DNA from 4 places in the Salinivibrio sp. IB643 genome. Region 4 is predicted to be linked to each of the others. Evidence: predicted binding sites of a transcription regulator. Region 4 holds the regulator's gene; each other region holds the start of a gene.

Region 1 (8,103 bases), on a different contig from region 4:
CGCCAACGCAATTTGATGAAGCTGGCCTGCGAGCTCTTTAAGCAACCCATCCCATTCGACGCCAATTTGTGCAATCTGCGCCAGCCCATTCATCAGCTCAACCGCATCTTGATTGACTAATGCTTCCAGTAACAACAACGCATTGTCACTGCTTAAGGTCCCTAGCATTTCTGCGACTGCGCGGGTGCTAATCTGACCGTTACCGAGCGCAAGCGCTTGATCGGTTAAGCTCAGCGCATCGCGCATACTGCCTTCTGCCGCACGTGACAATAGCATCAGCGCGCGCGCGTCAGCTTCGACGCCCTCTTGGCCAAGAATGTAATCGAGCTGGGTTTGGATCTGACTGGCGTCAAAATGTTTTAAATGAAACTGCAAGCAGCGCGACAAAATGGTCACCGGCAACTTTTGCGGATCCGTGGTCGCCAGCAAAAATTTCACATACTCGGGTGGCTCTTCCAGCGTTTTAAGCAAGGCATTAAAACTATGCCGCGACAGCATGTGGACCTCATCAATCAGGTACACCTTATACCGTCCGCGTGCGGGTTTATACTGGACGTTATCAAGCAGCTCGCGCGTATCTTCTACCTTGGTGCGTGACGCCGCATCAATTTCCAACAAATCAACGTAACGCCCTTCATCAATTTCACGGCAGGTGGCGCATTGGCCACACGGTGAGGACGACACACCCTGCTCGCAATTTAACCCTTTGGCAAAAATACGTGCGATGGTGGTTTTACCCACCCCCCGTGTTCCACTGAACAGGTAAGCATGGTGCAGGCGGTCATGATCGAGCGCATTGGCGAGCGCCGTCAGCACATGGCTCTGCCCCGCCACCGCGTCAAAGTTATGGGGGCGCCATTTGCGTGCAAGAACTTGATAACTCATGTCAATTGGCTTCCTAGTGGCTGATAAATGACCCAAGGCCCAGCGTCGTGTTCACCATTAATGGCCGGCAAACTCGCACAAACTGTACACACTAACGCCAAGCGCCGTCAGTTTTTCCTCACCGCCAATATCCGGTAAGCTAATCACAAAACCGGCGTGTTCCACGGTGCCGCCCAACCGACGCACTAATTTGACCGTGGCTTCAATGGTGCCACCGGTGGCGAGCAAGTCATCGATCACCAGCACTTTATCACCGTCATCAATGGCATCACTGTGGATCTCAAGCGTATCTTCACCGTATTCGAGCTGGTAATTTTCGCTGATCACCGCCCGTGGCAATTTGCCTGGCTTGCGCACCGGCACAAATGGCAATGCCAGCGCTAAGGCCAAGGGCGCGCCAAATAAAAAGCCGCGTGATTCGGTGCCAATCACCTTGGTAAAGCCTTGACCCCGATACTTTGCTACCAGGGCATCAATGGTGGCCTGGTAGGCGGTCGGGTCTTCCATCAAGCTGGTGACATCACGAAATAAGATGCCTGGCTTAGGGTAATCAGGAATGGTTTGAATGCTTTGTTTAATCACATCCAAGTTGTCGTTGCTCATGGCCAATTCTCATCGGTAAAAAACGCAAACCGCCATGTTATGAATTTTCGGCCGTACCAGCAACAGATTCCGTCTCAGGCAGGCGGAGAAACCAGCATAAGAGCACAATCAGACAAAGCAGTAGCATGCCTTTTAACCAGAGCGCTGGCACCATGTATATTGAGAATGAGAAACTGACCACGATCATCACCGTTGCCCGCTTTTTGACCCGCCGGCTGATGGCGCGTTGTTGGTACCAGTCAGTCAATATTGGCCCGAACGTTGGATGGGCATGAAGCCAATTGGCGATCCGGGGAGAGCCGCGCATAAAACAGCCGCTTGCGAGCAACAAAAACGGGGTTGTTGGTAACACAGGCAAAAACGCCCCGGCGGCACCGAGTGCGACCCAAAACCAACCCAAACCGTTCCACGCCCAACGCCAAGCGACGGATGGAGCTGGCGGCGCGGCTGTTGTTTGTCGCGCTTTTGACTGTGGCGCTTTTGCCTGTGGCGCGTTTGACTGCACCGCTTTTGACTGCACCGCTTTTGACTGCATAGCCAACTTGCCCTTATTGCTGCACGGTCACCAGGGTGACCCTCTTACCCCAGTGTAGTGATCCAGCCGCAATGGGTACAGGGCGAGCTGAGGAAAAATGAGGCGGTAATGAATGAGGCGGTGATTAACCGCCAAATACAATCCCGAGCCAAGTGAGGCTTGCGGGTAAGGTGGGGATCAGTAAGACCAACAAAAAGCCGATAAAATACTTTAGGTTATAAGGTTCTTTAAATTCGTGACTCATAGGTTACAACGCTCACAACAACATAACATCAGTAGGCAGCTACTATAGCCTAGCTTGCCCCCGCTAAAAACGGACGTTTTGTAAGGTTTTAATCCGATTATTGATTTACATCAGGGTAACAACTGGGTGCATTGGGTCATGATAAACGTCATTTAGCCAATCAAGCGAACTGACCATGGATACAAATACTCTTGCGCAGCTGCGGCGTAAGCTCACTCGTGAGCGTGCCGAGCTGATCGCCACCTTAACCACGCGTTTGCGTGAAGACTGGGACAAGCATTGCGACACCCTGACTGTCACAGAGCTGATCAAAGAAAGCCAAGGCCTGCCTGGCGCAATTCGTTGCCTCGGTGAACGTCTGGAAAAAGTCGATGCGGCTTTGTGTGCCATGGATTTGGAAATTTACGGATTGTGTGCCGATTGTGAGAGTGACATTCCACTCGATGATTTAATCAAGGATGCCGCGGAGCAGCGCTGTCCGCAGTGCCGCGCATCAAACTATTATCACCACGATCCGGCCACTCGCCGCGCGACAACGAGCCCCCGTAAATCGGTGTGAGCCCAAGGTCGACTTTCGCTTGTCTCACCGTGGCTTAAACGGAACGCGCCCAGCATCAGCTGGGCGCGTTTTTTTATTGACCGTGTAAAGCTGTCAAGTGGGTGATACTGACTACCACGCCTCCCTCGAACACGCGCTTAATCTTGATCAATGATCCAACGACGGAAGGTTTTACGCTCTTGGTCGCTGGCTTTGGTGTACCAAAGCTTAAGCTGCGACAAGGCATCGCCTTTAATGGAGGCTTGTCCTTGGTCGTCGACCTCGACTAACACGTCGTTAAGGTTTTTGCTTGCACCTTGGTCGATAATAATACCGTTTTCGCGGTTGTACTCGGCCACCAGCGCTTCCATATCCGCATAGGCGCCAAACCCACCACCTTTAAGCTCGACGGCCTCTAACGGCATTACCTCGCCATTATCAAACTCGGCTTGCCATTGTGGGTTATCATCAAAATAGCTGGTCGCCTGGGTTTTCACCCTTAGATTGGCATCAATGTTAATGGTGGCATCGCGGCCATCAACGTTAAGCTCAAACAAATACGGACGCGAGGTAAAAATCACCGCTTTACTGCCGCGTTGCACTTCGCCATCAAAGCGCATCACCAACTGGTGTTTTCCCTCGCTGAGCGCAATACTTTGCTGTGGTGCCCAGTTTTCAAAGGTCACCTCTTTACCATCCGCGACCAAGAACTCAATATTACGTGCTGATGTAATGGTCGCTGCCTGCGTAGCGCCTGCCGCGAATAAAACAGCGAGTGCGCTGAACCAAGTGACTTTTTTCACGCTTTACCCCCAAATAACTAATAAAAAAGCCGCCCTAAGGCGGCTTTTGTAACCAGTGCTACATGTAGCAATAATGGTTTAAGCTCAATTAGAACTTAACTTCCATACCTGCTAGGTATGCAGTGTCGAAGTCTAAGTCTTTACCGTCAAAGCCTTCACCGTCAGCTACCGCCAGCTCAACATAACCGATTACGTTGCTGTGGAAGCTGTGCGTCGCGTTCACGTATAGCGTATCTTGGTCGGCTTTGTTTGATTCGGTATTTCTATCCGCTTCGTAGCGGTTATAACCGATCGCAAACACGTTTTTACCCATGGTGTAGTCAGCCGCAAGGCCAATGGTATCTACATTAACTTCTGTAGAACCCACTGATTCTTTATACTCTACTTGGCCGTATGAAGCGGCAAAGCTAAAGGCGTCCATGACATAATCAGCTTCGATATTGAAACCGTTAATATCAACGTCTTTCGCGTCAAATGTGTTTAAATAATCTGCGTCTTTTGCAACATCGATATTTTGACCATCGTACGCATAGATACGTGCATCAAGATCGCCGGCACGATAACCAATACGGCCATCGATGATTTGATCCGCTTCACCAAAACCATCATCTTGGGCATCGTCATCGTTGTCTTCACCGTTAGACTCCAGCAGTGCAGAGATACCTGCGTAGAAAGTGCCGTTGTCGTAAACATACTTAGCAACTTGGTCACCTTGTGCCGCAACGAAATCAATTGACTGACCACCGAACTCATAGTCTTTACCATTGCCAGCATCGTCCGCGATCAGGTATTGACGACCGAAAGTCACCGTACCGAAATCACCGCCGAAACCAACGAAGAGCTCGTCGCTGGTTACAGCCTGGTCTTCAAACTTATACGCGAAGCCACCCAGTGCGTTCACTTTGTCAGAAATAGCAATAGTGGTGTTAACAGCGATATCACCGTCGTCAAGCTTCCACTGGCCTTCAGAGTTTTCAGCTAGGCCGCTGATGTACTGAACTTCAGCCGCACCAGAAACGTCGACTTTAACGCCTTCTGCGTCATACAGGTTAATGCTTGCTGATGCTGAGCCAGCAGCCAGCAGAGCGGGTACTGCCATTGCTAGAATAGTCTTTTTCATGGTTAATCCACTGCCTTTTCTATTTAGTCATTATGATGAGTTCCTTTATGGAACTCTGTTTTATGGTGACTGTCACTCTGTTACGTGCAGCAAACGCTGCAAAGCACAAAATGCCAGTTCACTGAAACTTCGTGGCTAATCGTGCAGAACATTTGAGGTTCTGTCAACTGGCTGGAAGCGCATTACATTTTAGAATAAATACCCAACAAAACAGTGATTTAACAAACATAAACGAACAAGGATCACAGTTTGACCTTTATTTACACATCGAGATCGTGAAAGTTAACAACAAAGTAATTCAGCATAAAAAACCAAATATTTAATTTTTAAGGCAACTTACTGGCATAAAAAACTGATCAATGGCTTAAATCAGGCGTTTTGTTAATCAAACGGCAGATCAGCAAGATAGCAGCGAATGGTTCAAATTAAATTCGTGACCAAGTTCTCATATCTATAAGGATATCTTGCAGTTCGCGATCGTTTTCACGTTTTTGCCCCGTGTTATACTGAGCGCTAACCTTTGTAACTCGGACCTGTTGATGCTCAGCCCTGCCGTAAAATCAGACATTCGCGCGTGCTACCAAACGCTACAAGACCAACTTCCCCACTTTATTCCGCGCAAAGCTCAAAACTATTTAGTGGCAGAGCTGGCCAAAACCTTGGCGGGTGATTATGACCCCAAGCGTCGGCTGCTGGTGGCCGAGGCCGGCACCGGGGTGGGCAAATCAATGGCGTATTTGATGGGCGCGATTCCGTTTGCGCTTAACAACAATAAAAAAGTGGTGGTGTCGACCGCAACCGTGGCGTTGCAAGAGCAGCTCGCCGATAAAGATATCCCGTTTTTTCATCGTATCTGCCCCAAACCGTTTGATTTTATCTTGGCCAAGGGGCGGCAACGTTATTGCTGTGCACACAAGCTGAGTGCAGTGGCAGATACCGAGAGCATCCAAGGGGCGCTATTTGCTCAAAAACCCAAGCGCAGCGAGCAATTATTGCTGAATGATCTTTACGTTGCCCTGAGTCGAGGAAAATGGGATGGCGACCGCGACAGCTGGCCCAAACCGATTGCCGATCACCTATGGCAAGCGATCGCCTCTGACAAACACACCTGCCATGCTGGCCTGCCCGCTCACCGTGGTTGCCCCTTTGCCAAAGCACGCGAGGCAATGGATAAAGCCGATGTGGTGGTGGTCAATCACAGCTTGCTGCTCGCCGATCTCGAACTCGGTGGCGGGGTGATCTTGCCCGAGCCAGAGCAGTGCCTGTATATGATTGACGAGGCGCACCACCTTCCCACGGTGGCGCGCGATTTTTCTGCCGCCAGTGCCAGTTTGCTTGGCGTGGTGGGCTGGTTAGAAAAGCTCAATCAAGCCGCCACTAAACTCGGGAACACTGCGGATATCAAACGTGCACACCGCTTTGTCGATAGCGTATTAGACGCCATTCAAACCCTGATCCCAGGGTTACGCGAGGCAAAAAACATGCTCAGTCAACTGTCGCTCAACGACGACGGTTGTTATCGCTTTGCCGATGGTGAACTGCCAGAGGCTCTCAATGCGCCCAGTGAGCAGCTAAAAACCGCGAGCAAAAAAGCCCATCAGGCATTGGGAAAGATCCATGATTTGATCAATGAACGTCTGAAAGAAAATGACATTTCGGCGAAACTGGCCGATCCGGCGCTTGCCGAAACCGCGTTTTTCCTGCAACGGTTAGAAAATTTGGAAAAAGTCTGGACCTTGATGGCCCAGCCCAATTCTGACAAAGGCGCACCGCTTGCCCGTTGGGTACAAGCCTGCCGTGAGCGCGAGGGCGATCTATGGGTGCATGTTTCTCCCTTAGAGGTCGGTTGGCGTCTGGATCAAATGCTCTGGTCACGCGCGGCGGGCGTTGGCCTGTTTTCTGCGACCTTGCGCGCCCTGAATCGCTTTAGCTATTTTTGCCGCCAAGTGGGGCTGAGTGAAAGCGATGGTTCGCGCTATTTAGCCTTGCCCTCGCCATTTGATTACGCCAATAAAGCGCGCTTGGTGATCCCAACCATGCCTTGTGAGCCGCAAGCCAGTGCCTTTACGGCGGCGCTGAGCGAGAAAATTCTTGAGCACTTAGAGGGCGAGCGAGCGTCCTTGGTATTGTTCGCCTCTTATTGGCAGATGAAACAAGTCACCCAAGCCATTGAGCAAACGGTCACACAACGCGGCTGGCAACTGCTCTGTCAGGGCACACAATCACGCACGGCGCTATTAAAGGCCCATCAGCAAGCAGTCAGTGCGGACAAAACCAGTATAATTTTTGGCACCGGCAGTTTTTCCGAGGGCTTAGATTTGCCCGGTAACTTATTGACTAATCTCATTATTACAAAAATTCCCTTTGCGGTCCCCACTTCTCCGGTGGAAGAAGCTCACGCGGAGTACATTGAACGCTGCGGTGGCAATCCGTTTTTACAAATCGCGGTCCCAGAAGCGAGTAAAAAGCTGGTGCAATCAGTCGGTCGTCTACTGCGCAAAGAGGAAGACTCTGGTAAGGTGGTGCTTCTTGACCGGCGCATTATCACCCGCAGATATGGCCAATCTTTACTCGACTCGCTGCCGCCATTCAAACGCGTGATCGAACCTTAAATTAACGAGTGACTATGCTTGAATTGATTGATCTTTCGACCTTAGTGATCCTAGGGCTGACTGCTTTTGTCGCCGGCTTTATCGATGCCGTCGCCGGCGGTGGCGGCATGCTGACTGTTCCCGCCTTATTATCACTGGGTTTGCCGCCCCATGTGGCGTTAGGTACCAATAAACTGGCCGCGACCTTTGCCTCTAGCACTGCCGCCTTCACCTATTATAAAAAACGTCTTTTTTCGCCTTTATTTTGGCAACACGCGTTTTGGGGCACCTTAATTGGCGCAACCGCGGGGACCTTACTGGTTGATGTGCTAAGCACTGAATGGTTAGAAAAAGCGATACCCGTGGTGGTGCTTGTGGCCGCGATTTACACCGTTTGGCATCCCCACCCGAAGGGAGATAACAACCAGCTCCCCGCACGCTGCCCCAAGCTACCTATCAAGCAGTGGAGCCAAGGCCTGTCGTTGGGCTTTTATGATGGCGTTGCCGGTCCGGGTACGGGCGCATTTTGGACGGTGTCTACCATGTCGCTCTATCGGATGAATATTTTGCTCTCTTCCGGATTGGCGAAAGCGATGAACTTCACCAGTAATATTACCTCATTGGTGGCGTTTGCGCTTTTGGGCCATGTGAACTGGGCACTCGGGCTGACCATGGGCGTATGCTTGATGCTGGGGGCATTTATTGGCGCCCACTCCGCGATTCGTTTTGGCAGTCAGTTTATTCGACCTATTTTTGTGACCGCGGTGGTGATTTTAGCCGGTAA
Region 2 (8,103 bases), on a different contig from region 4:
TTTACCTGTATCCTGTATAGCTTCAAGGTTTGAGCGTGTCTGAGAGCTGAAATTGGCCAATTAACCCTTCAAGTTGTTCAACCAGCTGCTCGAGATTTGCACTAATCGCTTTCACCTCATTCGCATTGGTTGCGGTATCGTTGGCGTGACTTTGAATACGACCCACTTGAGCGAGCAAGGCATCGGTCATTTGCGCCTGGTGATCACTTTGTTTGCTGATGTCATTGGCGTTGTCGTTGACCGTTCTAACTTGGTCGGCGATATTACCCAAAGCGGTAGAAAGTTCCATCACGGTTTCTGCACGTTGATTAGCACTTTCACTGGTCGCTTCAACTGCTTGCGCAGAGGCTTCACTGCCTGCACACAAGTTTTCAATGATGGTTTGGATTTCACCAGTGGCATCATGGCTACGACTGGCAAGGTTGCGTACTTCGTCGGCAACCACCGCAAACCCTCGGCCTTGCTCTCCGGCTCGAGCGGCTTCAATGGCGGCATTCAGCGCCAATAAGTTAGTTTGCTCGGCAATTTCCCGGATCACGCTGAGGATCGTCGTTACTTGCTGGCTTTGTTGGTTAACATCCAATATTTGTGTGCGTACTTGGCCAATATCAGCCACCAACTTACGAATATCATTGGCCGCGACATTCGCCAGATCACTGCCCTGATTGGCACTGCCTGCGGCAGATTCACTCAATTGCGCCGCTTCTTGAGTACGATTTTGAATGTCGTGTTGATGCTGTTGCACATCATCGATGGCTGAAGACATGTCATTGGTTTCGTGACGTTGGCTATCAGCTAATTGATCGGTATGGCTTGAGACACGGATCAGGTTCATGGCCTCAGCAGACAGGGTTTCTGAGGTGCGCTGAACTTGTTGCAAGCTGGCAGAAAAGTTATCAAGCAACTGGTCGCAACTATTGCACAGTTCACCAATCTCGTCGTCACGGGTATTGTTGAGGCGCTCGGAAAGATTTTTGTCATGGCTGGTGCGTTTCATAAAGGCAGAGACACGCTTAAGCGGGGAGACCACCCAGCGGCGAATCACAGTGAGTGAGATTAAAAATCCAATCACAGCGATGCTGCCCATTATCCCAGCGGTAATTAACATTTCTCTATCGATGGTGCTATACAAAGGCTCAAGATCATACTCGAGCCGGATAACACCGAGTACGGTGCCTTCCTCTGCTACGTGGCATTGCAGACAATTGGTGCCGCGATAATCGCTGCTCGCTTTCATCGGCAGGGCGACCACCAATCCTTTTCCCGCATCAGCATCAAAGGTTTCGACAATGGTTTCACCTTTGAGGGCACGTTGGTCAATGGCATCCTGGGCAGATTGCTCAGGGTTTCCTGGGCCAAAAAAGCGGGTAATTGCCTCTCCACGGATCACGCGAGCGTCGTCGATGCCTTTGTGTGACAGCATTTTCTCTCGCAACGTATTACGCTGGCTGATGGTGCCGGTGAGCATCAGCATATTAAGGCTATCAAAGTAGTTGGACGCTTTATCTAAGGTTTGCTCGCTGACAATCGATGTCATCAAGGCTTTTTGTTGATGCGACTGATAGCCCAGCGAGGTGGCGAGCACAAGAGCGAAAACAAGAAAAAGAGCAAGAAGAATTTTGCTCGCAAGGGTCATACGCATGAGTCAACCATTTGTTATTAATTTATAGAGTTATCAGTTCTAGCCTGTAGCGACTATGTTAAACCGAGAGCGCACTTGTGGCGGTACCCTCATATAAAATGTGTGATTTCATCGACGTAAATCGTCCCAATAATGAGACGGAAACCCGTATTGCGAGGCATTCTGGCCGCACAGACTAACGGGTGTGGTCGGATGAATGCGTTTGAGTCGGCCAGCGAATTTAAGTAGCATGCGGCCTCTTGTTGTTGTTGGAATGAAGTAAAATGACCACTGAGTTGTTTAAAGAATTTACCTTTGAGGCGGCACACCATTTACCGAATGTGCCAGAAGGCCATAAATGTGGGCGTTTACATGGGCATTCATTTACGGTGCGTTTGTATGTAGAAGGCGACGTTGATCCGTATACGGGGTGGGTGATCGACTTTGCCGAAATAAAAGCGGCTTTCAAACCGATTTATCAGCGCCTGGATCACTACTATCTCAATGACATTGAAGGGCTAGAAAATCCAACCAGTGAAGTGCTAGCACACTGGATTTGGCAACAGGTAAAACCGAATCTGCCTCTGTTAAGCCAGGTCATGGTGAAAGAAACTTGTACCGCAGGTTGCACTTATCGAGGTGAGTAACGAAACTCGACGTGAGTAACAATACTCGAGGTAAATAAGAAGCAGTCGAGAGAAATAAAAAACGCCGAGTAGCAGTGCCTAACTTTATGAGGTTACTTTAGTACTCGGCGTTTTTTGTCGCTTTTCGACGTGTGCTTTGCTCCATGACGGCGCGATTTATCTTGCCACCGTCCTCGTCATCGTCACTTAGGCGATATTCAAATACTTGTGTGTTTGCACGGATAAACGCCAGCCGCGCGCAATGCAGGTGTCGATGCAAAGTTTGGTTGCACGTGGCTTTTGGCTTACCGGCTGCAGCGCAATGGTTGCACCAGGAGAGGCTGGGCAGGTCTCAAGTAGAGTCTCTAATTGTGTAATGTCCTTTTCTGTCCCCACCGGATGTTTTATCTCATTGGCTCGCGCCATCGCACTGGCGAGAACGGGCAATTTACCGCGCATATTGATTTTGGGCGACACCGTTACCCAGGTGGCTTGGCTCGCATAGACCGTATAGGTGCCACTGGTTTCAATTTGGCATTGGCATCCAGCCTCTTCCAAGGCTTCCGTTAAAGGTACCAAATCATAAAGACAGGGTTCGCCCCCGGTAATCACGATATGCTTAGCGTGATAGCGTTGCGTGATTTCAGTGACGATATCTTCGGCTCCTAGCCAGCACCAAGTCGGTGAATCCTCTGACTTATCAATGATAAAGATCTTATCTTGCTGATCCTTATCATCCGTTTCCCAGGTTTGCTTAGTATCGCACCAGGCACATCCTACTGGACATCCTTGCAAGCGGACAAAAACCGACGGAACCCCTGTGAAGGTGCCTTCGCCCTGGATCGTTTCAAATATCTCGTTGACTCGGTACATGGTGATTTATAGCGATAGAATATGAGCTCCGCATTATGCCAACGAATAAGTTTGAGATCTTGTTTTTTAGCCCGTGATTAGAGGATGAACAGCGTTACTGTTTAGACAGGTTTTGTGAGTTTGTACGCGATTTCAAAGATACAAAGTGACAAATGTCACGTGCTAGCGGCCAATTGCTTCACAATTAGTTCGCGAAGTAAAAAAATTCACCTAAATAGGCGGTGTCAGGGTTTATCGCCACAGCCACGTAGTAATAGGAAAGGGCATGATTATTGGGCAGCCGGGACATATCGATCATATCAAGCGCAAAAATGCGGGCACGATTTATAACTTAATCGATCGTTTTGAGCCTATTTCGCGGATCGAACTCTCGAAACGCAGCCAACTGGCGCCTGCCAGTATCACCAAAATTGTGCGCGAACTGATGGACGCTCACCTTGTAAAAGAAGCACCGATCCAAGAAACGAGCATGCGCGGGCGTCCAGCTGTAGGGCTGATGCTGGATAACGAAGGCTGGCAATTTTTGTCCATGCGTCTAGGAAGAGGTTATCTCACTCTGGCGCTGCATTCGCTAAGCAGTGAAATCTTGATTCAAGAACGGCATGAATTAACGGTGGTGGCGCAAAGTGCATTACTCACCACCGTGGTCGATCATGTCAATGCGTTTTTCTCTCGTCACCAACAAACGGTGGATCGTGTCACTAGTATTGCGATTTCGCTACCGGGCTTGGTAAATCGTGCCCAAGGCACCGTGATTCAAATGCCGCACTTCGAGGTCGACCATATGCCTCTAGGGCCAGTATTGCATCGAGAGACCGGTTTGCCGGTGTTTGTGGGGAACGACACCCGTTCTTGGGCACTAGCGGAAAAGTTGCTTGGTAACGCGAAAGAAGCAGACAGCGCCGTGCTGGTAGCGGTTCACAGCGGCGTTGGGGCCGGTATTGTGCTCGAGGGCAAAGTGCTTCAAGGGCGGATCGGTAACGTTGGRGAGTTAGGTCATCTTCAAATTAAGCCCTTTGGTAAGCGGTGTTTTTGCGGTAATTATGGCTGTTTGGAAACGGTCGCAAGCCTGTCCGCGATCTATGAGCAGGTGAAGACATTGCTCAATGAAGGGCATCCGAGTTGCTTGCACGACCAACCGCTCACGATAGAGGCTATATGCGATGCAGCGGTGTCAGGCGATGGTTTGGCCCACCAAGTGATCACCGAGCTGGGGCATCACTTGGGAACCGCTATAGCGATTGTGGTGAATTTATTTAACCCAGAAAAAATATTATTTGGTGGCGAATTCAATCGCGCTAAATCGGTCTTGTATCCTGCGATCATGGAATGTTTAAAAACGCAGACGATTCCGCTGTATAGCAAGTACCTAGTCTTGGAAGAAAGCTATTTCTATGCCCAAGCGACGATGCCTGGGGCGGCGATGGTAAAGCAGGCGATGTATGATGGCAATTTGCTGATGAAAGTGCTGGAGGGCTAATCGTTGCCTTGGTTGACAATTAAAAAGCGGTTAAAGAAAAAGCAGGTGTTGATGCACCTGCTTTTTTTTGATCTTGGCTAATGGCGTTGGTTAGCTGTTTTTACGCTCTTCACCCAAGCATGCCGCCGCGGTAAATACTACGTCGGTTGAGCTATTCAGGCCCGTTTCGGCAGAGTCTTGTAAAACACCGATAGTAAAGCCAATCCCAACCACTTGCATGGCAATCTCTTGTGGAATACCAAACAAATTACACGCGAGTGGGATCAACAATAGGGAGCCGCCAGCAACCCCCGACGCGCCGCACGCGGATACCGCGGCCACCACACTCAACAGCACAGCCGTGGCGATATCCACTTGGATACCGAGTGTATGAACAGCAGCCAGGGTTAATACGGTAATGGTGATCGCCGCGCCTCCCATATTGATGGTGGCACCGAGTGGGATAGAGACAGAATAAGTATCTTCATCCAAATCAAGGCGGCGGCATAGCTGCATATTCACTGGAATGTTGGCTGCAGAGCTACGGGTGAAGAAAGCGGTGAGACCGCTCTCACGCAGGCAGCGAAAAACAAGGGGATAGGGATTTTGACGCGTTTTGATATACACAATCAGCGGATTTACCACCAAGGCGATGGTTGCCATACTGCCGAGTAGCACCCCCAAAAGGTGTAAATACCCCATCAAAGCATCAAAGCCACTTTTCGCTAACGTGCTTGCTACTAAGCCAAAAATACCCAAAGGCGCAAACCGGATCACAAAGCGGACGATCATCGATACCCCCTCGGATACATCCGAGAAGACACGTTTGGTTTCGTTCGACGCATGATGAAGAGCAATACCTAAGCCAATCGCCCAAGCCAAAATACCAATATAGTTACCACTCATCAACGCGTTAACAGGGTTGTCAACGATATTGAAAAGTAGCGTACTTAATACCTGGCTAATGCCCTCTGGCGGCGTAATGCTAGCATCCGTCGCAGCAAACTCGAGGGTAGTCGGGAATAAAAAACTCATGGTCACCGCGGTCAATGAAGCCGCAAGGGTGCCGATAAGATAAAGCCCAATAATGGGGCGCATATTGGCTCGTTGGCCTTGTTTCTGGTTAGCAATGGACGCTGCCACTAAAACGAAAACCAAAATGGGTGCGACGGCCTTCAATGCGCTGACAAAAAGTTGTCCGAGCAATCCGGCTGTGCCAGCAAGCTCGGGGGATAGATAGGCTAAAACACCACCGGCAAGAATACCGATGAGTATTTGAAGTACCAGCGAGTTACCTCGACTGACACTGGCGAGTTGTGTTTGACTCATGTGACTCTCACTTCACTGTGTTTATTATCAATGGCTGTTAATGAATCGTTAGAAGTGACGAATTAAACCAGTTAAATTCACCCTATGTAAAGGGAAAATTGTTACTTTGAACTAGTTAGGTAGGACTGAAGTGGCGAGTTATGATTAATGAGAGGTTTATTTAGTGTAATTATTCTGTTATCGCTGCAGAATAAATGGTGATAATTCTAGGTCTAGTCGAGTAAATCCGTGGATTTAGGCGGCCATCTAGCATAAAAAAAGGCGACCATAGCGGTCGCCGAAGGATAACAACTAGCACAGAAATTTTTAGTAAATCGCATGTCCCACGGTATTGAGCAACTTACTCACGCCTTTTGTGAAGTAGAGAGGGGCATCTGCAATGGTATAGCAAAGGCAACCTTCTTTTGTGTATGGCGTATGATGGTGACGGCTATCGAGTAAAATAAAGTCACCTGGCACATACCGACCACTTTCATCTTCAAACGTACCGTCCAACAAAAGAGTTAACTCATAGCCCTTATGAGTGTGCGCAGGCACTGAACCGCCTTCATCTATATGAAGAAAACTGGCTCGCGTTGCCCCTTCGTCGAGATTAAGTCGCGCACGTTGGACTTTCCCAAAGAATGCCCAATTTGAATCGCCGAATCGTTGCAGCGCCCGGGGTAAGGCATATGTTTTTTCACCGACAGTAATTTGTGTTGCGCGCGCTTCAGGTTGTTCCGCGCCAGATTGCGTCAGCGCATCGGCATCGTTGGCAGTCACTTGTTCAAAAATGGCGGATAGCATTTCATCTTCAGCATTGTGATCCCACTCATTTACCATCAACGCGTCGTCGCAGACTGATTCTTGATCAAACACCACTGATGCAAACTTTTCTTCTGCAATAGCCACGTAAGCTTGACACTCCTGGCAAAGTTCAACATGGGCAGACAACGCAATCGCCATCGAAGTCGGCAATTTGCCAGCAGCAAAAGCATCCAGTAAATCGGTCGATGGGTGATACTTAATCATTGTTTTACCTCCAGGTGATTGCGAAGCTTTTCCAGACCTAAACGCAATCGGGACTTGACGGTGCCCAATGGCACATTTAATTGTTCTGACAACTCTTGATGAGTCAATTGCTTGAGATAAACCCCTCTAACCACCTGCTGCTGGACCGCGGGTAACTCATCAATAAAACTGAGAAGCTCTTGGTCCATCATGGACTGAGCACCGGAATCAGTTTCGTTGTCCTGTTGCCCTGACTCGAGAATGGGCCAAATATCATCGCTAAAATTGTCTTCGCGATTCGATTGCACCTTGCGAAGCATATCGAAGCTTAAGTTACGCATGATCGTGAATACCCAAGTCGTCGCCGCGCCTTTATCAGAGTTATACAAATGGGCTTTGCGCCATACCACTAGCATAGTTTCTTGTACTAACTCCATTGCTTGACCGTCAGCTCTTAAATGTTTTGAACCGTAAGCGCGTATCTTCGGGCCAAAAAATCGGAACAAATGCTCGAACGCTATGCGGTCGCTATCTTCTGCAACTTTTGCTAATAATTCAGACAACTCTTCCTTCGTCACGTCAGTCATGTTGGCACGCGTGTCCCGTCTGGAAATGGTGGTCTCAGTATACATGGTTTGTGGCGCAGTCATAGTTGAGTCCTATCTGTCGTAGCCGTCCATCTCGCTTGTAGTACGAGGCTTAAAATAATTGGATCACTCGACTTCTTGCTCGAGAAGCTGACTGATAAATTGCATCGCCTCTTCTGCCGATTCTTGCGCGATAAACCATTGTTTTTGCGCGCTAGAAAGCGGCAAAATTTCTAACCAGCGTTGGCAACTCCAGGTTAAGTCTTCGAAATACGGCGCCTCATACTGCTCAGCATGATCCGGGTGGGCAGCGAAGACATTTTTAAGTCCCGCGGCGATACGCATTTTTTCTTCATTTTCTTCCTGGTCAATAAACTCGTCATGTGGCCAGTCATTCAGTGCCTGTATCTCGCCCACCCAGAGCTTGTCGGCCTCTTGCTCTGTCGATTGAATTTTTACCCGTTGACGACCTGCAATGGTAATGCCTAATAAACCATCGGGTAGTGTTTCAAAATCGACAATGTCCACCAGTGTGCCATATCGATATAAACGTTTACCTTGCATCATCGCCAGCACGAATCCCTGTTGATTCGCCGAGCATTCACGGACCAAGCGCAA
Region 3 (8,103 bases), on a different contig from region 4:
GAGCCGGCGCACGTTTTCACGACTGTCATTTTTCAATCCCACTTCGCTGGCAATGGCGAGCGGTTCTATAATCGCAGAACCGGTTACCGTGAGTTGCTGCTCAAGGTCTTGATAGCGGGTGCTGGTGAAAAATGCACTGAGTAATAGCCCAACAATGAGTGTCGGTGCAATAGTGAGTACAGAAACACGGGTGCGGAGGCCATATTTGGTCATGCTAGATAAACTATGGGAAAATAATCACGACAATTAGCGCCAGTGTACATGATTCAATCACAAAATAGTCAGCGAACTATCACAACTCCCACTGGCAGGATCTCTTGACTGGCTTGGCAACAAGCTTTAAACACTGGAATACGACATGGCGCGCTTTTTTAAGCCCGAAAAAAATAAAAAGGTTGAGCAAAAGCATCAGCTGATAACCATTAAACGCTTAGACCATCATGGCGATGGCGTTGGCTTTTTGGATAAAAAACCGGTGTTTGTCCCAGGTACCTTGCCGAGAGAGCAAGCCTTGGTACAGCTGACCGAGCAAAAGCGGCAATATGCGCGCGGCCAATTAATTAAACTCGATAGCCACGCCACACAACGTGTTGAGCCAGGGTGCCCGGTTTATCAGCAGTGCGGTGGTTGCAGCTTGCAGCATCTAAGCCATGAAGGGCAGGTTACGCATAAACAGCAAACGTTGAATGAGCTGATGCAAAAATTTGCTGGGGAAGAGGCAACACTCTCGGCATCTATTACAGATAGGCCATGGCAGTATCGGCGTCGTGCGCGCATCAGTCTTCAGGTTGATAAAAAGGGGGCATTGGCAATGGGGTTTCGTGCTCGCCAACGCAGTGCGATTATCAATGTTAGCCATTGTCCGGTCCTGAGTGAGTCATTGAATACCTTGCTTGCGCACTTGCGCCCGTGTTTGGATGGCCTGCGTGGTCGACGTATTTTGGGTCATCTTGATTTGATTGAGGCCGACAACACCACGGTAGTGTCGTTGCGTACCACCAAGGTATTGCACAGTGATGACCGTCAAGCATTGTGCCACTGGGCAGAAACTCAAGGCTGCACCTTTTATCTTCATCAAGGCGATGGCGCACCTGAACGTCTTATCGGCGCCGCGCCAGATTACCAAGTGGCGGGATGTCGCCTTGCGTTTCAACCGAATGACTTTATTCAGGTCAACCCGACGGTCAATCAGGACATGGTGTCACAGGCACTGGATTGGCTAGCGCTAGAGAAAGAAGATCGTGTCTTGGATCTCTTTTGTGGATTGGGTAACTTTAGTGTCCCCGCTGCCAAACTGGTTGGGCACGTTGTCGGGGTGGAAGGCGTGCAAGCCATGGTGAATCAGGCGGCAGATAATGCGAAGATAAATGGTTGTGATAACACCGGTTTTTATCAAGCTGATTTAAATAGCGACGCGTTAGAGGGAGAGTGGACCCATTTCGATTTTACCAAAATCTTACTCGATCCGGCACGCGCAGGGGCTGCGGGTGTTATAGACTTTGTGGCACAATCGAGGGCTTCACATATTGTTTATGTGTCCTGTAATCCTGCCACCCTGGCGCGCGATGCCCGCGTGCTGCTTGATAATGGTTATGCACTTGTCAAATTAGGGATGCTGGATATGTTCCCACAAACAGGACACATGGAATCGATGGCCTTGTTTAAGCCGGTGACGAACAAGCGGGCATAAGCGTTTAGTGGCTTGTCGTTATCGACATGCCTCTCTTGTCAGTAAGAGAGTTAAGGATAGGAACAGTTATGGTTGCGGTACGAGAAGCCCACCTACACGAAGATGAAACATTTGAGCTTAACACCTGGGTTAAGCGACTCGGGCAAGACGCATCGACGACACAAGCCTTGTTAGACGGCTACCAATATTGTCGAGCATTGAGTGACGATGAATCAGCACTCAGCCAGCCTTTGTGGCGAGGCCGAGAGATGATCGAAATCCTCGTGACATTAAGCATGGATGCCGACACCTTGCTGGCCGCGCTATTATTTCCGATGGTCGACGCCGAATTGGTCACCCTGGAGACACTGGCGGACGACTATTCGATGTCGATAGTCAACCTGATTCGCGGTGTGCAGCAGACCGCTGCGATTCGGCATTTAAATACCCAAGCCGACGATGAGGCCACGTCCTCGCAAGTTGATAATGTGCGCCGTATGTTACTCTCTATGGTGGAAGACTTTCGTTGCGTGGTGATTAAACTCGCCGAGCGTATTTGCCATTTACGTGAAGTGAAAGATGCGCCAGAGTCTGTGCGTCAGCAAGCAGCGAAAGAGAGCGCTAACATTTATGCGCCTTTGGCTAACCGATTGGGAATTGGTCAGCTAAAGTGGGAGCTTGAAGATTACGCGTTCCGTTACCAACATGCGCAAACTTATAAACAAATCGCCAAGCAGCTGGCCGAGCGACGCATTGACCGTGAAAACTATATCAGTGCCTTTGTCGAAGGGCTCCAGCAGGAAATGGAAGCGTCGCATATTAATGCACAGGTATATGGACGCCCGAAGCATATTTATAGTATCTGGCGCAAAATGCAGAAGAAAAACCTGGAGTTTGATGAGTTGTTTGATGTGCGCGCTGTGCGCATTATTGCGGATCAACTTCAGGATTGTTACGCCGCATTAGGTGCCGTCCACACCCAGTTCCGTCATCTGCCCAAAGAATTCGATGATTATGTCGCCAACCCCAAGCCGAACGGTTATCAGTCAATTCACACCGTGGTGTTGGGGCCGGAAGGCAAGCCCGTTGAGATTCAAATTCGCACCAAACAAATGCACGATGATGCAGAGCTAGGTGTAGCGGCCCATTGGAAATATAAAGAAGGCTCAGCCAGTGGCCGCAGTGGCTACGATGAAAAAATCACCTGGCTGCGTAAGCTATTGGCATGGCAAGAAGAAATGTCTGATTCGGGCGAAATGCTTGATGAGTTGCGTAGCCAAGTGTTCGACGATCGGGTGTATGCGTTCACCCCGCGCGGCGATGTCGTCGACTTACCTATAGGGGCAACGCCACTTGATTTTGCCTACCACATCCATTCAGAAGTGGGTCATCGTTGCATTGGTGCCAAAGTAGAAGGGCGAATTGTTCCGTTCACCTATCACCTACAAATGGGCGACCAGGTTGAAATCATCACGCAAAAAGAGCCTAACCCGTCGCGAGATTGGCTCAATCCCAGCCATGGATTTGTTAACTCAAGTCGTGCGCGCGCCAAAATAAATGCTTGGTTCCGCAAGCAAGACAAAGACAAGAACATTGCTGCCGGTAAAGAAATCTTGGATACCGAGCTACAAAAAATTGGCGGCATCAGTAAAGATGCCAATTTGGCGCTAAAACGCTTTAACGTTAACACGCTGGACGAGCTTTATGCCGGCGTGGGCAGTGGTGATTTGCGCATTAATCAGGTAGTGAACCATATTAATGGCCTGATTAATAAACCGAGCCTGGAAGAAGAAGAGCAGCAGTTGTTAGAAAAACTGCAGCAAAGCGAACAAAAACCGAGCACCGGCAAAGCCCACCGCGATGCCGTGGTTGTCGAAGGTGTTGATAACCTGATGACGCATCTCGCGCGCTGCTGCCAGCCGTTGCCGGGTGATGACATTAAAGGATTTGTTACCCAAGGGCGTGGTATTTCGGTCCATCGTGCAGATTGCGAGCAGCTCAATGAGCTTAGCCATCATGCACCGGAGCGGATTATCGCCACGGTGTGGGGGAAAGGCCATATTGGTCAATACCATGTACGCATTCGCCTTTCGGCAAACGAACGAACCGGGCTGGTCAAAGATATCAATAACGTGTTAAGCAATGAGAAAGCACGGGTAGCCGGGATGCAAAGCCGGGTTGATTATAAAAAGCAAATGTCGATCATGGACTTTGATCTCGAAATCTCTGATTTAGATACCTTAAGCCGCGTTGTAAACCGGCTTGAACAAGTGAAAGATGTGGTCGAAGCGAAACGCCTCCGCTAATACATTCGCCCTGTTTCGACAGGGCGTTTTTTTCATGAAGGAACCTTCTTATGGCGTCAATTGACAACTTACTGACGATCATGGCGACCTTACGCGACCCTAATCATGGTTGTGACTGGGACAAGGCACAAACCTTTGCCTCTATCGTGCCTCATACCTTAGAAGAGGCGTACGAAGTGGCTGACGCCATCGAGCGTGAAAACTGGTCTGACCTAAAAGATGAGTTGGGCGACCTTCTTTTTCAAATTGTGTTCTACAGTCAATTAGGGCGCGAACAACATCGATTTGATTTTGACGATGTCGTCAGTGCGGTGTGCGATAAGCTCACGCGTCGTCACCCTCACGTATTCGGTCCTAAAGATGCGGACGGGAAGCCATTAAGCTCGCCTGATTGGGAAGGTATTAAGGCGCAAGAGCGCGCAGAGAAAATGCCCTCAACCCAATCCTGCAGTCTATTAGATGGCGTGACTCAGGGGTTGCCCGCGTTAACTCGCGCCCACAAGCTACAAAAACGATGTGCAAGGGCAGGGTTTGATTGGCCAACCGTGGCGCCGGTTATCGCGAAAGTGCGAGAAGAGCTGGAAGAGGTCGAACATGAATTAGCACAGACACCGGTTGACGCAAACCGTGTGGAAGACGAAGTTGGCGATCTTTTGTTTGCTGTCGTCAATGTCGCGCGCCACCTAGGCACGGATGCTGAGCAGGCGTTGCGCGCAGCRAATCAGAAATTTGAACGTCGCTTTCGTGGCGTTGAAAATCAATTACGTGATAATGGAAAAAATATTCAACAATGTCAGCTGGATGAACTAGAATCGGCGTGGCAAGCGGTTAAAAAAGACGAGTAAGGCAATATCCTGTAATTGGCATAATTGATTTGTGACAATTAAAAACACCAGGGTGTGTGGTAGCTTTCACATTGTGGGAGTCAGTGGGGTCTGGTATCATAATATCCCGTCCAGAACTTCATTTATTTCCTCTAAATCCAACTCTCAGGTTTAGCATGACGACGAACTACATTTTTGTTACGGGCGGTGTTGTATCCTCCCTCGGTAAGGGTATTGCTGCAGCCTCATTAGCAGCCATTCTTGAAGCGCGTGGCCTTAACGTCACCATCATGAAACTCGACCCTTATATTAACGTGGATCCAGGGACAATGAGCCCTACCCAGCACGGAGAAGTATTCGTCACGGAAGACGGCGCAGAGACCGACCTTGATCTCGGTCACTATGAGCGCTTCATTCGCACTAAAATGACCAAGCGTAATAACTTTACCTCTGGCCGTGTTTATGCGGATGTACTGCGCAAAGAGCGCCGTGGAGACTACCTGGGGGCGACGATTCAGGTGATCCCACATATTACCAACTCGATCAAAGATCGCATCGTCGCAGGCGGTGAAGGTCACGATATTGTGATCGTCGAGATCGGCGGAACGGTCGGTGATATTGAATCATTACCATTTTTGGAAGCGATTCGTCAGTTGACGGTAGACGTGGGCCGCGAACATGCCATGTTCATGCATCTGACATTAGTGCCTTACTTGGCTGCGGCAGGCGAAGTAAAAACCAAGCCGACCCAGCACTCAGTAAAAGAGCTTCTGTCGATTGGTATTCAGCCGGATGTGCTGGTATGCCGTAGTGAGCGTCCAATTCCTGCCAATGAACGCGCTAAGATTGCGCTGTTCTGTAATGTGGCGGAAAAAGCGGTCATCACCATGAAAGACGTCGACTCTATCTACAAGATCCCATCGTTGATCCGTTCGCAAGGGTTGGACGATTTGGTCTGCAAGCGCTTTGGCATTGAAGCCGTAGAAGCTGACTTGTCTGAATGGGAGCAAGTGAGCTACGAAGAAGCCAACCCAATGGGTGAAGTCACCATTGGTATGGTCGGTAAGTACATTGAATTGCCGGATGCGTACAAGTCCGTCAATGAAGCGTTAAAACATGGTGGGTTGAAAAATCGTCTGACCGTCAACATCAAGTACGTGGATTCACAAGATCTTGAAACCCGCGGCAGTGAAATGCTGAAGGACTTGGACGCGATTCTCGTCCCTGGTGGATTTGGTGACCGCGGCATTGAAGGTAAGATCCTTGCGGCACAATATGCACGTGAAAACAATGTGCCGTATCTGGGTATTTGTCTTGGTATGCAGGTGGCGTTGATTGAATACGCACGTAATGTCGCCGGCATGGAAGGCGCTAACTCGACTGAGTTTAGCCAAGAAAGCCCTTATCCTGTCGTTGGCCTGATCACTGAGTGGGTCGATGAAGAAGGCAAAGTGGAAGAGCGTAGCGAGACGTCAGATCTTGGTGGCACCATGCGCCTAGGCGCGCAGCTTTGCCACCTTGCCGAAGGCTCTAAAGCGCATCAGCTCTACGGCAATACCCAAATCCATGAGCGCCATCGCCACCGTTATGAAGTGAATAATCTGCTACGTCCTAAGCTAGAAAAAGCAGGATTGTCAGTTTCTGGTCTGTCTGCCGATAAAAAGCTGGTAGAGATCATTGAAAACCCAGCACATCCTTGGTTCGTGGCGTGCCAGTTCCATCCGGAATTCACTTCAACGCCGCGTGATGGCCATCCACTGTTTGCTGGATTTGTTGCTGCGGCAGGCAAAAAACAGCGCGGTGAGCTATAAACGACATTCGAGCGGTAGCCCAGAAGGCGGCCGCTCTTTATTTTTAAAAACAATGACAGACGAGAGGAATCACAATGTCTAAGATCGTTAAAGTTCTAGGTCGTGAAATTATTGATTCACGCGGTAACCCTACCGTTGAAGCGGAAGTTCACCTAGAAGGTGGTTTCGTTGGTATGGCAGCAGCTCCTTCTGGTGCATCTACGGGTTCTCGCGAAGCACTAGAACTGCGTGATGGTGATAAGTCACGTTTCATGGGTAAAGGCGTACTGAAAGCGATTGAAGCTGTGAATGGCCCAATCGCAGAAGCATTGCTGGGTAAAGACGCTAAAGCGCAAGCGGATATCGACCAAGTGATGATCGATCTCGACGGTACCGAGAACAAATCTCAGTTCGGTGCTAACGCTATCCTCGCGGTTTCTTTGGCGAACGCCAAAGCGGCGGCAGCGGCAAAAGGCATGCCTTTGTTCGAGCATATCGCTGAGCTAAACGGTACTGCGGGTCAGTTCTCTATGCCTCTGCCAATGATGAATATCCTGAATGGTGGTGAGCACGCGGATAACAACGTTGATATCCAAGAGTTCATGATCCAGCCAGTCGGTGCTAAGACGCTAAAAGAAGCGCTGCGTATCGGTGCAGAAGTATTCCACAACCTTGCCAAAGTACTGAAAGCCAAAGGCCTAAGCACTGCTGTTGGTGACGAAGGTGGTTTTGCGCCTAACCTAGAGTCAAACGCAGCAGCACTCGCTGCGATTAAAGAAGCGGTTGAGCAAGCAGGCTACGAGCTGGGTAAAGACATTACTTTAGCAATGGACTGTGCAGCGTCTGAGTTCTATGACAAAGAGCAAGGCATCTACAACATGAAAGGTGAAGGTAAAACCTTCTCTTCAGAAGAGTTTAACCACTATCTTGCTAAGCTGGCTGAAGAGTACCCAATCGTGTCTATCGAAGACGGCCTCGACGAGTCTGATTGGGACGGCTTTAAGCACCAAACCGAACTGCTGGGTGACAAGCTTCAGCTGGTCGGTGATGACCTGTTCGTGACTAACACTAAGATCCTGAAAGAAGGCATCGACAAAGGTGTGGCGAACTCTATCTTGATCAAATTCAACCAGATCGGTTCATTGACTGAGACGCTGGCTGCAATCAAGATGGCGAAAGACGCTGGTTACACGGCGGTTATCTCTCACCGTTCAGGCGAAACTGAAGACGCAACCATCGCTGACTTAGCGGTGGGTACTGCAGCAGGCCAAATCAAAACCGGTTCGATGAGCCGTTCAGATCGCGTTGCTAAGTACAACCAGCTTATCCGCATCGAAGATGCGCTGGGTGAAAAAGCACCGTTTAACGGTCTAAAAGAAGTGAAAGGCCAATAATCGGCACTTAGACACTTTTATTAGAAAAGCCGCGCCGTTTAACGGCGCGGCTTTTTTTCGTTTAGGAAAACCATGACACCAGCGACCTGATCCGCTAGCCTATGCGACTAGAATGCTATT
Region 4 (8,103 bases):
TGGCTGGCGAGCTAAGCTACTCTCAAGGGGTGAAAATAGGTTATTTTGCCCAGCATCAACTCGATACCTTACGCATCGATGAAACGCCGCTCCAGCATCTAAATCGCTTAGCACCGACCACTGCCGAGCAAACCCTGCGTGATTTCCTCGGACGGTTTGGCTTTCAAGGTGACAAAGCGTTGGAAAACATTGGCCCTTTCTCTGGCGGCGAAAAAGCACGTTTAGTCCTTGCATTGTTAGTTTGGCAAAAACCGAACTTGTTATTGTTAGATGAACCGACTAACCATTTGGATCTCGACATGCGCCAAGCGTTAACGCTCGCATTGCAATCCTATGAGGGCGCGATGGTGATCGTCAGCCACGATCGCTTTTTATTGCGTGCGACAGCCGATGACTTGTATTTGGTGGACAATGGCGCAGTGCTGCCCTTTGATGGCGACTTAGACGACTATCACCGCTGGCTGACCGAACAACAACGCGCTGATCGTGCGGAAAACAAAAAGCAAGCCGCAGACGAAAAACTTGCCCCACAGCAAACGCAGTTAGATCGAAAAGTACAAAAGCGTCGTGAAGCCGAATGCCGAAAACAAACGGCGCCACTACGAAAAAAAATTGACCGTTTAGACACAAAGATCGAACAACTTTCTGCCATTATCGCAGAAGCAGAAAACCAATTAGCGGATCCCGCTATTTACCAGAGTGACAACAAAGCCCGTTTAACGGAGCAATTGCAACGCCAAGCCGATGCAAAGTCGACGCTCGAAGAGGTGGAACAAGAATGGATGGAGCAACAAGAAGCGCTAGAAGCCCTGGAGGCGACATTCAACCAACACTAACGCCTGGGATGGCAAACGCCGCCGATCTTTGGCAGTTTTGTTTGCACCACTATGCTAAGCAAGAGGTCAAACAAGCCTGCCTTAAATTACAAGACGAGCACCAAGGCAATGTGAACCTTGCTTTGTTGCTCGCTTGGATTGAAAGCCATGGTTACGGGCTTAGCCCCGAGAGCCTCACCCAGCTTAAGCACGCCTTGAGCCGGTCTGAACATTTGCTGATCGCTTATCGCCATCTAAGACGCGATCTCAAGCCACGCGTGGGCACCGGCCAATATAAAAAAATGCTCAACTTTGAACTCAGTTTAGAAAAGTTCCAGCAACAAGACTTGATTGAAGTGCTTAATCGTCAATCCTGGCTCACACAAGCCGCGTCTCCCTTGGCCTATTATTGCCGCCAGCTATCCCCCTCTGCCCGAAATCTCTATACACCACTACGGGTAGACCGGCCTACAAAAGAGGATGGAGCAGACGATGATGACACCCTTTAATCCCATTCCAACTGCCCGTAATGCGCATCTGCAAACCTTACTGCCACGCCTGCTGCGCCGGCAACCGCTTTTTGCGCCTATTTGGCAAGCGTTTGATCTGCCTGACGGTGACTTTGTCGATCTTGCATGGACGCATCATCCCGAGGTAGGACAGCCTATTATTGTCTTGTTTCATGGCCTGGCAGGAAGCTTTGATAGCCCTTATGCCAATGGATTATTGGCCGCTTTTAAACAGCAAGGCTGGTGCGGTGTGGTGATGCATTTTCGCGGTTGCAGTGGCCGTCTTAATCGCGCGCCGCGGACTTATCATTCCGGCGAAACGGAGGATGCTCGGGCATTTTTGACCTATTTACGCCAGACCTACCCGAACAATGAGATTGCCGCTGTGGGAGTCTCTTTGGGAGGAAACATGTTGGTGCGCTACCTGGCCGACTATCAGCATGATCCGATTGTCAGTTGTGGTTGTGCTATTTCTCCCCCGCTCGATTTAGCGGCGTGCTCGACCCGTATTCAACAAGGGTTTTCCCGTGTTTATCAAGCGTATTTGCTACGGTCGATGCGACAAACCTTATCGGAAAAACTTACCCGACACCAAAAAGTGGGTCGGTGGCATGCTGGGGAGCGGCCAAAGATTAAAACCCTGTTCGAGTTCGATCAAACGGTCACCGCACCGCTGCATGGCTTTGACGATGCTCAACACTACTATCAAAGCTGTAGTGGTTTATCTGTCCTTGACGCTATTACGGTCCCACTTGCGATTATCCATGCGAAAGACGATCCCTTTATGACCGACGCAGTGATCCCAACCTCGCCTCTGCCCGCGAATATTGACTATCAACTGAGCGAACATGGTGGGCATGTTGGTTTTGTTACCGGCAGTTGGCGCCAGCCACAGTTCTGGCTGGAGCAGTCGGTGCCTCACTGGTTAGCCTTACGCCTTTGCTCGTCCCGTTAAAAAGGGACGCCACACAAAGCAAAAAAGACCGACGCACATTGATCTACTGCATTGTGTTAAATGATTGGGTAAAATGCGAGCTGATTCACAATATCAGCACCAAGCACCCTAACGTCTCAGCCATAAATCAACAAAAGGTGATGTAGTATGATGGTTCCTTGGCAATCGGTCCCTGAGGAAACACTGACTCGTTTAATCGAGCACTTTGTGTTACGGGAAGGAACCGATTATGGTGAGCGGGAAGTCAGCTTTGCACAAAAAGTGGCGGATGTTCGCCAACAACTGCAATCCGGCGACGCCGTGATTGTGTATTCTGAGTTGCACGAGACAGTGGATATTCGTCGTAAAGAAGCACTCAGATCTTAGCATCGCTGTACGCAATAAACAGCGATACACATTCAGACTGAATGACAGGGCGCGTCATGTCGGCTAAACATCCAATCATCGCGGTCACCGGCTCTTCAGGAGCAGGGACCACCACCACGTCCGAAGCATTCCGTAAGATGTTCCAGATGATGAACATCAAAGCGGCGTGGCTAGAAGGGGACAGTTTCCATCGCTTTACGCGACCGGAAATGGACGTCGAGATCCGTAAAGCACGTGAGCAAGGACGGCACATTAGTTACTTTGGCCCCACCGCCAATGATTTTCCGCGACTCGAGCAGTTTTTCCGTGAGTACGGTGAACTCGGCACAGGTAAATATCGCCGCTACTTGCATACCTTTGACGAAGCGGTGCCCTACAATCAAATGCCAGGGACCTTCACACCATGGCAGGATTTACCCGACAATACCAACGTACTATTTTACGAAGGCTTGCACGGCGGTGTGGTTGATGGTGAGGTCAATGTCGCCCAACATGTCGACCTATTGATTGGTATGGTCCCGATCGTCAACCTTGAGTGGATTCAGAAGTTTGTCCGCGATACCCGCGATAGGGGCCACTCACGCGAAGCGGTCACCGACTCGATTGTGCGGTCGATGGACGATTATTTGCATTATATTACGCCGCAATTCTCACGCACTCACATTAACTTTCAACGGGTGCCGACGGTCGATACCTCCAACCCACTGAACGCCAAAGGCATTCCTTCGTTGGATGAGAGCTTTGTGGTGATCCGCTTTCGAGGGATGAAAAACGTCGACTTTCCTTATCTGCTGCAAATGATCACGGGGTCTTTTATGTCACGGCATAATACACTCGTCGTGCCAGGCGGTAAGATGGGCTTTGCGATGGAACTTATCATCCGTCCATTGATTCAGCAGTTAATCGAAAAAGGCAAAATTGGCTAGGGCGTAGCGCATCTATCGTGTATTACTTCTCAAGCCGTGATCTTAGCCACGTTTTTGCCAGTTTTTTAGGCGGTTGGCCTAGATCAAAATCAAGAAATTGCTAACAAAAAAAGATACACTCTTGTTAACATACAGCGAGCTTGTAGCCCGCGCCCAGACTTCGTATTCTGTGCATAGATCTGGTGGGTTACCCCTCAGACAAAGATAGGACGTTGTTGCCGGGCAACACATGCAGAGGAAATAAGTTATATGGTTCCAGGAAAACCTCAAACAGACCCTACACTCGAGTGGTTCCTTTCACATTGTCACATCCACAAGTATCCGTCTAAAAGCACGCTGATTCATGCAGGCGAAAAAGCGGAGACCTTGTATTACATCGTGAAAGGGTCTGTCGCCGTTCTAATCAAAGATGAAGAAGGCAAGGAAATGATCCTGTCTTATCTTAACCAAGGTGATTTCATCGGTGAGCTAGGCCTTTTCGAAGATGATCAGGAGCGTACCGCTTGGGTTCGGGCTAAGTCTCCTTGTGAAGTGGCAGAAATCTCATTCAAAAAGTTCCGCCAACTGATCCAGGTTAACCCTGATATATTGATGCGTTTGTCCTCACAAATGGCGCGCCGTTTGCAAGTGACTAGCCAAAAAGTGGGGGATCTTGCCTTCCTGGACGTCACGGGCCGTATTGCGCAAACCTTGTTGAATTTAGCGAAGCAACCCGATGCCATGACGCACCCTGATGGCATGCAAATTAAAATCACGCGTCAGGAAATTGGCCAAATCGTTGGCTGCTCGCGTGAAACCGTGGGCCGTATTCTTAAAATGCTGGAAGAGCAAAACCTTATTTCAGCCCATGGTAAAACCATCGTGGTATACGGTACCCGCTAATCACAGCGCTCTCTGTATTCCAAACCGACGCCCTGGCGTCGGTTTTTCTTTTTAAAACAATAAAAAAGGAAGAGCGAACTCTTCCTTAACCGTTTAGGCCTCGTTAGATCCACTATTTATTAGTGTGTGCTCTCAAAAATTTTATCCGCTGAAGCGGCGACAAACCCCTGATATAATTCGCCATTAGGAAGGACATAGCGCTTAGCAAACTCATAAAAACCACCTGGAATGGTTTGCGTGCCATCAGAGAAAACAACAGGGACACGGTCAGCCATTGTGGAGGATTGCTCCAGATAAACGGATGCGTCCCCTTTTACTTCACCACCCGCTTCGTTAATTGCAAAGCCATTGTCTCGCAGCTTTTGATTAACCGATTGGCAATGATCATGAGCCTTTAACTGATTGACACTCACCGTGAAATGATTCGCGCCATAACCGTGCGCGGCTACCCAGGATGCGTATTCACTCTCCTCAGCAAGCGCTTGATAGGTAGCGCTATCGATGTCCCAAAGCCGCCCCTGATGAAGAAAATCGCTCCCTGTTAGTGACGACGCATCGACTTGTGCCACCAGCTTGTGAACAATGGCTTGCAGCGCAGGCGAGCATTGCTCGACCATCAATTCACTGATAAACACTTTCGGCATCAAAGGATCGGGGTGCTCGAAATGGCAAGCGTTAAGCTTTTTCGCTTCAAAGGTATAGTCCCCTTTTTGCTGATAGCCTAGCGCCAGGAAAGGGCGCGCCAAGACCTCAAGCCCAACCTTGGGCAAACCAAATGTCCGCAAGGCAATATGATCATTGATTAAAGGCTGCCCTTCTTCGAGCAAGGCATGTACCTGATGTGCCGATGGGCAAAGACGGTTAATATAGTCTTGCCATAATTTATCGAATAACGCTTGGCCACTGTCCATGTTGGTCTCCTTAATCTTGTTGAGTCGGAATACCGGGGGCGAACGTCTCAGGCAGTACCACCTGATCCCCTTCCATTGATGCCATGGGATAAGCGCAATAATCGGCGGCATAGTAAGCGCTTGGACGTAAATTACCCGACGCACCTGGCCCGCCAAATGGCGCATCACCGCTTGCCCCTGTCAACTGACGATTACGATTCACAATCCCTGCGCGAATATGATCGAGAAAGTATTGCCATTCGCCCTCGTCTTCACTGATAAGGCCTGCCGACAAACCATAGCGGGTATCATTCGCCTTCGTGATCGCATCAGCCATATCCTGATAGCGCTGCACTTGTAGTAGCGGACCGAAATACTCTTCGTCGGGTAACGCTTGAATGCCACTCACATCTAAAATCCCTGGAGAAATCACCGCATCGTGTAAATGCTCGCACTCTATGACGGGAGTAGCTCCCAGATCGATCAATTTCTGCTGTGTGGCCAAAATCCCCTCGGCGGCAGCCATTGAAATTTGGGCGCCCATGAAAGGCGCGGGATCATCAAACTGGCCGCCCACTCGCACGGTTTTGGTCCATTGTGCTAGGCGAGTCAAGATCTTGTCACCCACTTCTCCCTCAGGCAGCAGTAGGCGGCGTGCACACGTACACCGCTGACCGGCACTGAGGTAGGCCGATTGAATAATGGTGTATACCGTGGCGTCTAAATCACCGAACTGATCACTCACCACCAAGGGGTTATTGCCCCCCATTTCCAGCGCCAGCATTTTATCGGGCTGGCCAGCAAACTGACGATGAAGAATATGCCCCGTATTGGCGCTACCGGTAAACAATAAACCGTCAATACCGCGAGCTTGGGCCAGCGCCTCGCCGGTATTGCGCCCACCTTGTACCAGGCTGATCAGTCCTTGCGGTAATCCCGCTTCGAGCCAATAGCCCAAGGTCTTCTCTGCGACTTTTGGCGTCAGCTCAGAGGGTTTAAATACTACGCTGTTGCCCGCCAATAAAGCTGGAACAATGTGGCCATTAGGTAGATGCCCAGGGAAGTTGTAAGGCCCGAATACCGCCATAACGCCAAGTGGACGATGGCGTAATACCGCTTGGGTGCCATTGACGTCTTTTTCACGTGAGCCTGTTCTTTCGTGGTACGCGCGCAAGGAGATCGCCACTTTGCCTACCATGGCCCCGACTTCGGTTTTGGTTTCCCACAAGGGTTTGCCCGTTTCTTCGGCAATGACCCGAGCCAGTTCATCGGTATTGGCTTTCACTATCTCGGCAAAGCGTTCCACCAGCGCTTGGCGCTCAGAAAAATCGGTATTACGCCAACGCAAAAACGCGTCGCGTGCGGCGCTGACCGCTTGCTCCACTTGCGAACGACTCGCTTCTGCACCTTGCCAAATACATTGACTATCAAAGGGGTTTTGCGAGGTCATGATCTCGCCCTCGCCTTTCACCCACTCGCCATGAATCAAATGGCCTGCTGATTGCTTTGTCATTTTATCCCCCCATGGCAATCAAACGCAGTTGATCGCCGTTTTTTACATTCAATGCATCGGCAACCGCTGGGCTAATCACAACGTGATTGGTTTCGTGATCGATCGCAGCTTTCGCCGCGGTGGCACGGAAGCCAGCAAAATCGGTATTCGATATTAAATAATCCTGCGCGCTACTGTGCTCTCGTACGCGCGCTGAGGCGGTGAAAGAGTGACGTACAGACTCAATATTGGGGCGTAAGCATTCTACCGTTGGGCCCGCATCAAAGATGTCGACATAACCACGGCAAGAAAAGCCCTCTTTTTCCAACAAGCGTAATGCTGGACGGGTATTCGGGTGCACTTGACCGATAACTGCACGAGCTTCCTCACTCAGTAGGCTCACATAAATCGGCAATTTAGGCATTAAGTCGGCAATAAACCCTTTGGCACCAATCCCGGTGAGATAATCCGCCAAGGTAAAGTCAATGTTAAAAAAGTTGTCTTTTAGCCACTGCCAAAACGGCGAGTTGCCCTCGTCATCCGACACACCGCGCATTTCGGCAAACACCACGTCAGCGAAGCGCTCTGGAAATTGCGCCAGCATTAGGAAACGGCATTTAGACAATAACTTACCGTTTAACCCGCCACGAAACTCTGGACGCATAAACAGGGTGCAGATTTCTGTCGCCCCCGTGTAGTTGTTGCCAAAGGTCAACACTTCAACAATGTTGTGCACGTTCAGTTTGCGTGATGAATGAACCACCTTGGTCAGATGGTAACTATAAAACGGGTTATCAAGACCAATGGCGGCTTCGATGCCCGTGGTCCCTGCGATTTCACCGGTTTCTAAATCTTCGGCGACCATCAGATATCCCTCTGGCCCCGGCTCTGTCACCTGTTTGGCAAAACTCTCAAGCGAATTATTAATCCGCCCCTGTAGCAAATCGGCATCGACCGGCAAGGAGGTAAATCCATGCCCGGACGCTTCCGCACACAACATCAGTGCATCAAAATCTGATGCACGGATCGGCCGAATAACTAACATCTCAAATCCCTCCGAGTGAGTCAGGTCGCTTATCCTGCGACGACCTTGGCAATCGCACGTTCTAGGCGTGCCATTCCTTCTTCAATATCCGCTTTGGTAATGACCAGTGAGGGAGTAAAACGCACCACATTAGGCCCGGCAACGAGAACCAATAAGCCTTCTTCGCCTGCCGCAACCAAGATATCGCGTGCTCGGCCTTCCCAGTCTTGGTTCAGTGCCGCAC

Evidence for each region. The regulator CRP, encoded in region 4, controls carbon source genes, mostly activating them, when cyclic AMP is high. The targets are predictions, from matches to a motif close to TGTGANNNNNNTCACA.
Region 1: the regulator CRP is predicted to act here: its motif matches at 5,161-5,176, upstream of dinG (ATP-dependent DNA helicase DinG).
Region 2: the regulator CRP is predicted to act here: its motif matches at 3,265-3,280, upstream of mlc (sugar metabolism global transcriptional regulator Mlc).
Region 3: the regulator CRP is predicted to act here: its motif matches at 4,876-4,891, upstream of BZG77_RS06720 (CTP synthase).

The regions. Positions count from the first base shown of each region.
Region 1 is NZ_MUFF01000012.1:48,715-56,817, reverse strand. Features, by position in the region: gene dnaX (DNA polymerase III subunit gamma/tau) at 1-885, opposite strand, end outside; gene apt (adenine phosphoribosyltransferase) at 943-1,488, opposite strand; gene BZG77_RS07565 (DUF454 family protein) at 1,526-2,023, opposite strand; gene BZG77_RS07560 (hypothetical protein) at 2,443-2,826, shown strand; gene BZG77_RS07555 (YccT family protein) at 2,964-3,608, opposite strand; gene BZG77_RS07550 (porin) at 3,697-4,728, opposite strand; gene dinG (ATP-dependent DNA helicase DinG) at 5,268-7,340, shown strand; gene BZG77_RS07540 (sulfite exporter TauE/SafE family protein) at 7,355-8,103, shown strand, end outside.
Region 2 is NZ_MUFF01000014.1:3,025-11,127, reverse strand. Features, by position in the region: gene BZG77_RS07970 (methyl-accepting chemotaxis protein) at 23-1,642, opposite strand; gene queD (6-carboxytetrahydropterin synthase QueD) at 1,906-2,268, shown strand; gene queE (7-carboxy-7-deazaguanine synthase QueE) at 2,455-3,120, opposite strand; gene mlc (sugar metabolism global transcriptional regulator Mlc) at 3,386-4,600, shown strand; gene sstT (serine/threonine transporter SstT) at 4,691-5,908, opposite strand; gene BZG77_RS07945 (ChrR family anti-sigma-E factor) at 6,215-6,919, opposite strand; gene BZG77_RS07940 (sigma-70 family RNA polymerase sigma factor) at 6,916-7,485, opposite strand; gene BZG77_RS07935 (LON peptidase substrate-binding domain-containing protein) at 7,612-8,103, opposite strand, start outside.
Region 3 is NZ_MUFF01000010.1:29,132-37,234, reverse strand. Features, by position in the region: gene barA (two-component sensor histidine kinase BarA) at 1-213, opposite strand, end outside; gene rlmD (23S rRNA (uracil(1939)-C(5))-methyltransferase RlmD) at 359-1,690, shown strand; gene relA (GTP diphosphokinase) at 1,759-3,975, shown strand; gene mazG (nucleoside triphosphate pyrophosphohydrolase) at 4,026-4,820, shown strand; gene BZG77_RS06720 (CTP synthase) at 4,976-6,610, shown strand; gene eno (phosphopyruvate hydratase) at 6,685-7,983, shown strand.
Region 4 is NZ_MUFF01000015.1:34,237-42,339, reverse strand. Features, by position in the region: gene BZG77_RS08370 (ABC transporter ATP-binding protein) at 1-836, shown strand, start outside; gene BZG77_RS08365 (TIGR02444 family protein) at 845-1,324, shown strand; gene BZG77_RS08360 (hydrolase) at 1,308-2,279, shown strand; gene BZG77_RS08355 (YheU family protein) at 2,427-2,645, shown strand; gene BZG77_RS08350 (phosphoribulokinase) at 2,702-3,571, shown strand; gene crp (cAMP-activated global transcriptional regulator CRP) at 3,821-4,453, shown strand; gene BZG77_RS08340 (DUF1338 domain-containing protein) at 4,573-5,364, opposite strand; gene astD (succinylglutamate-semialdehyde dehydrogenase) at 5,375-6,856, opposite strand; gene astA (arginine N-succinyltransferase) at 6,858-7,880, opposite strand; gene BZG77_RS08325 (aspartate aminotransferase family protein) at 7,910-8,103, opposite strand, start outside.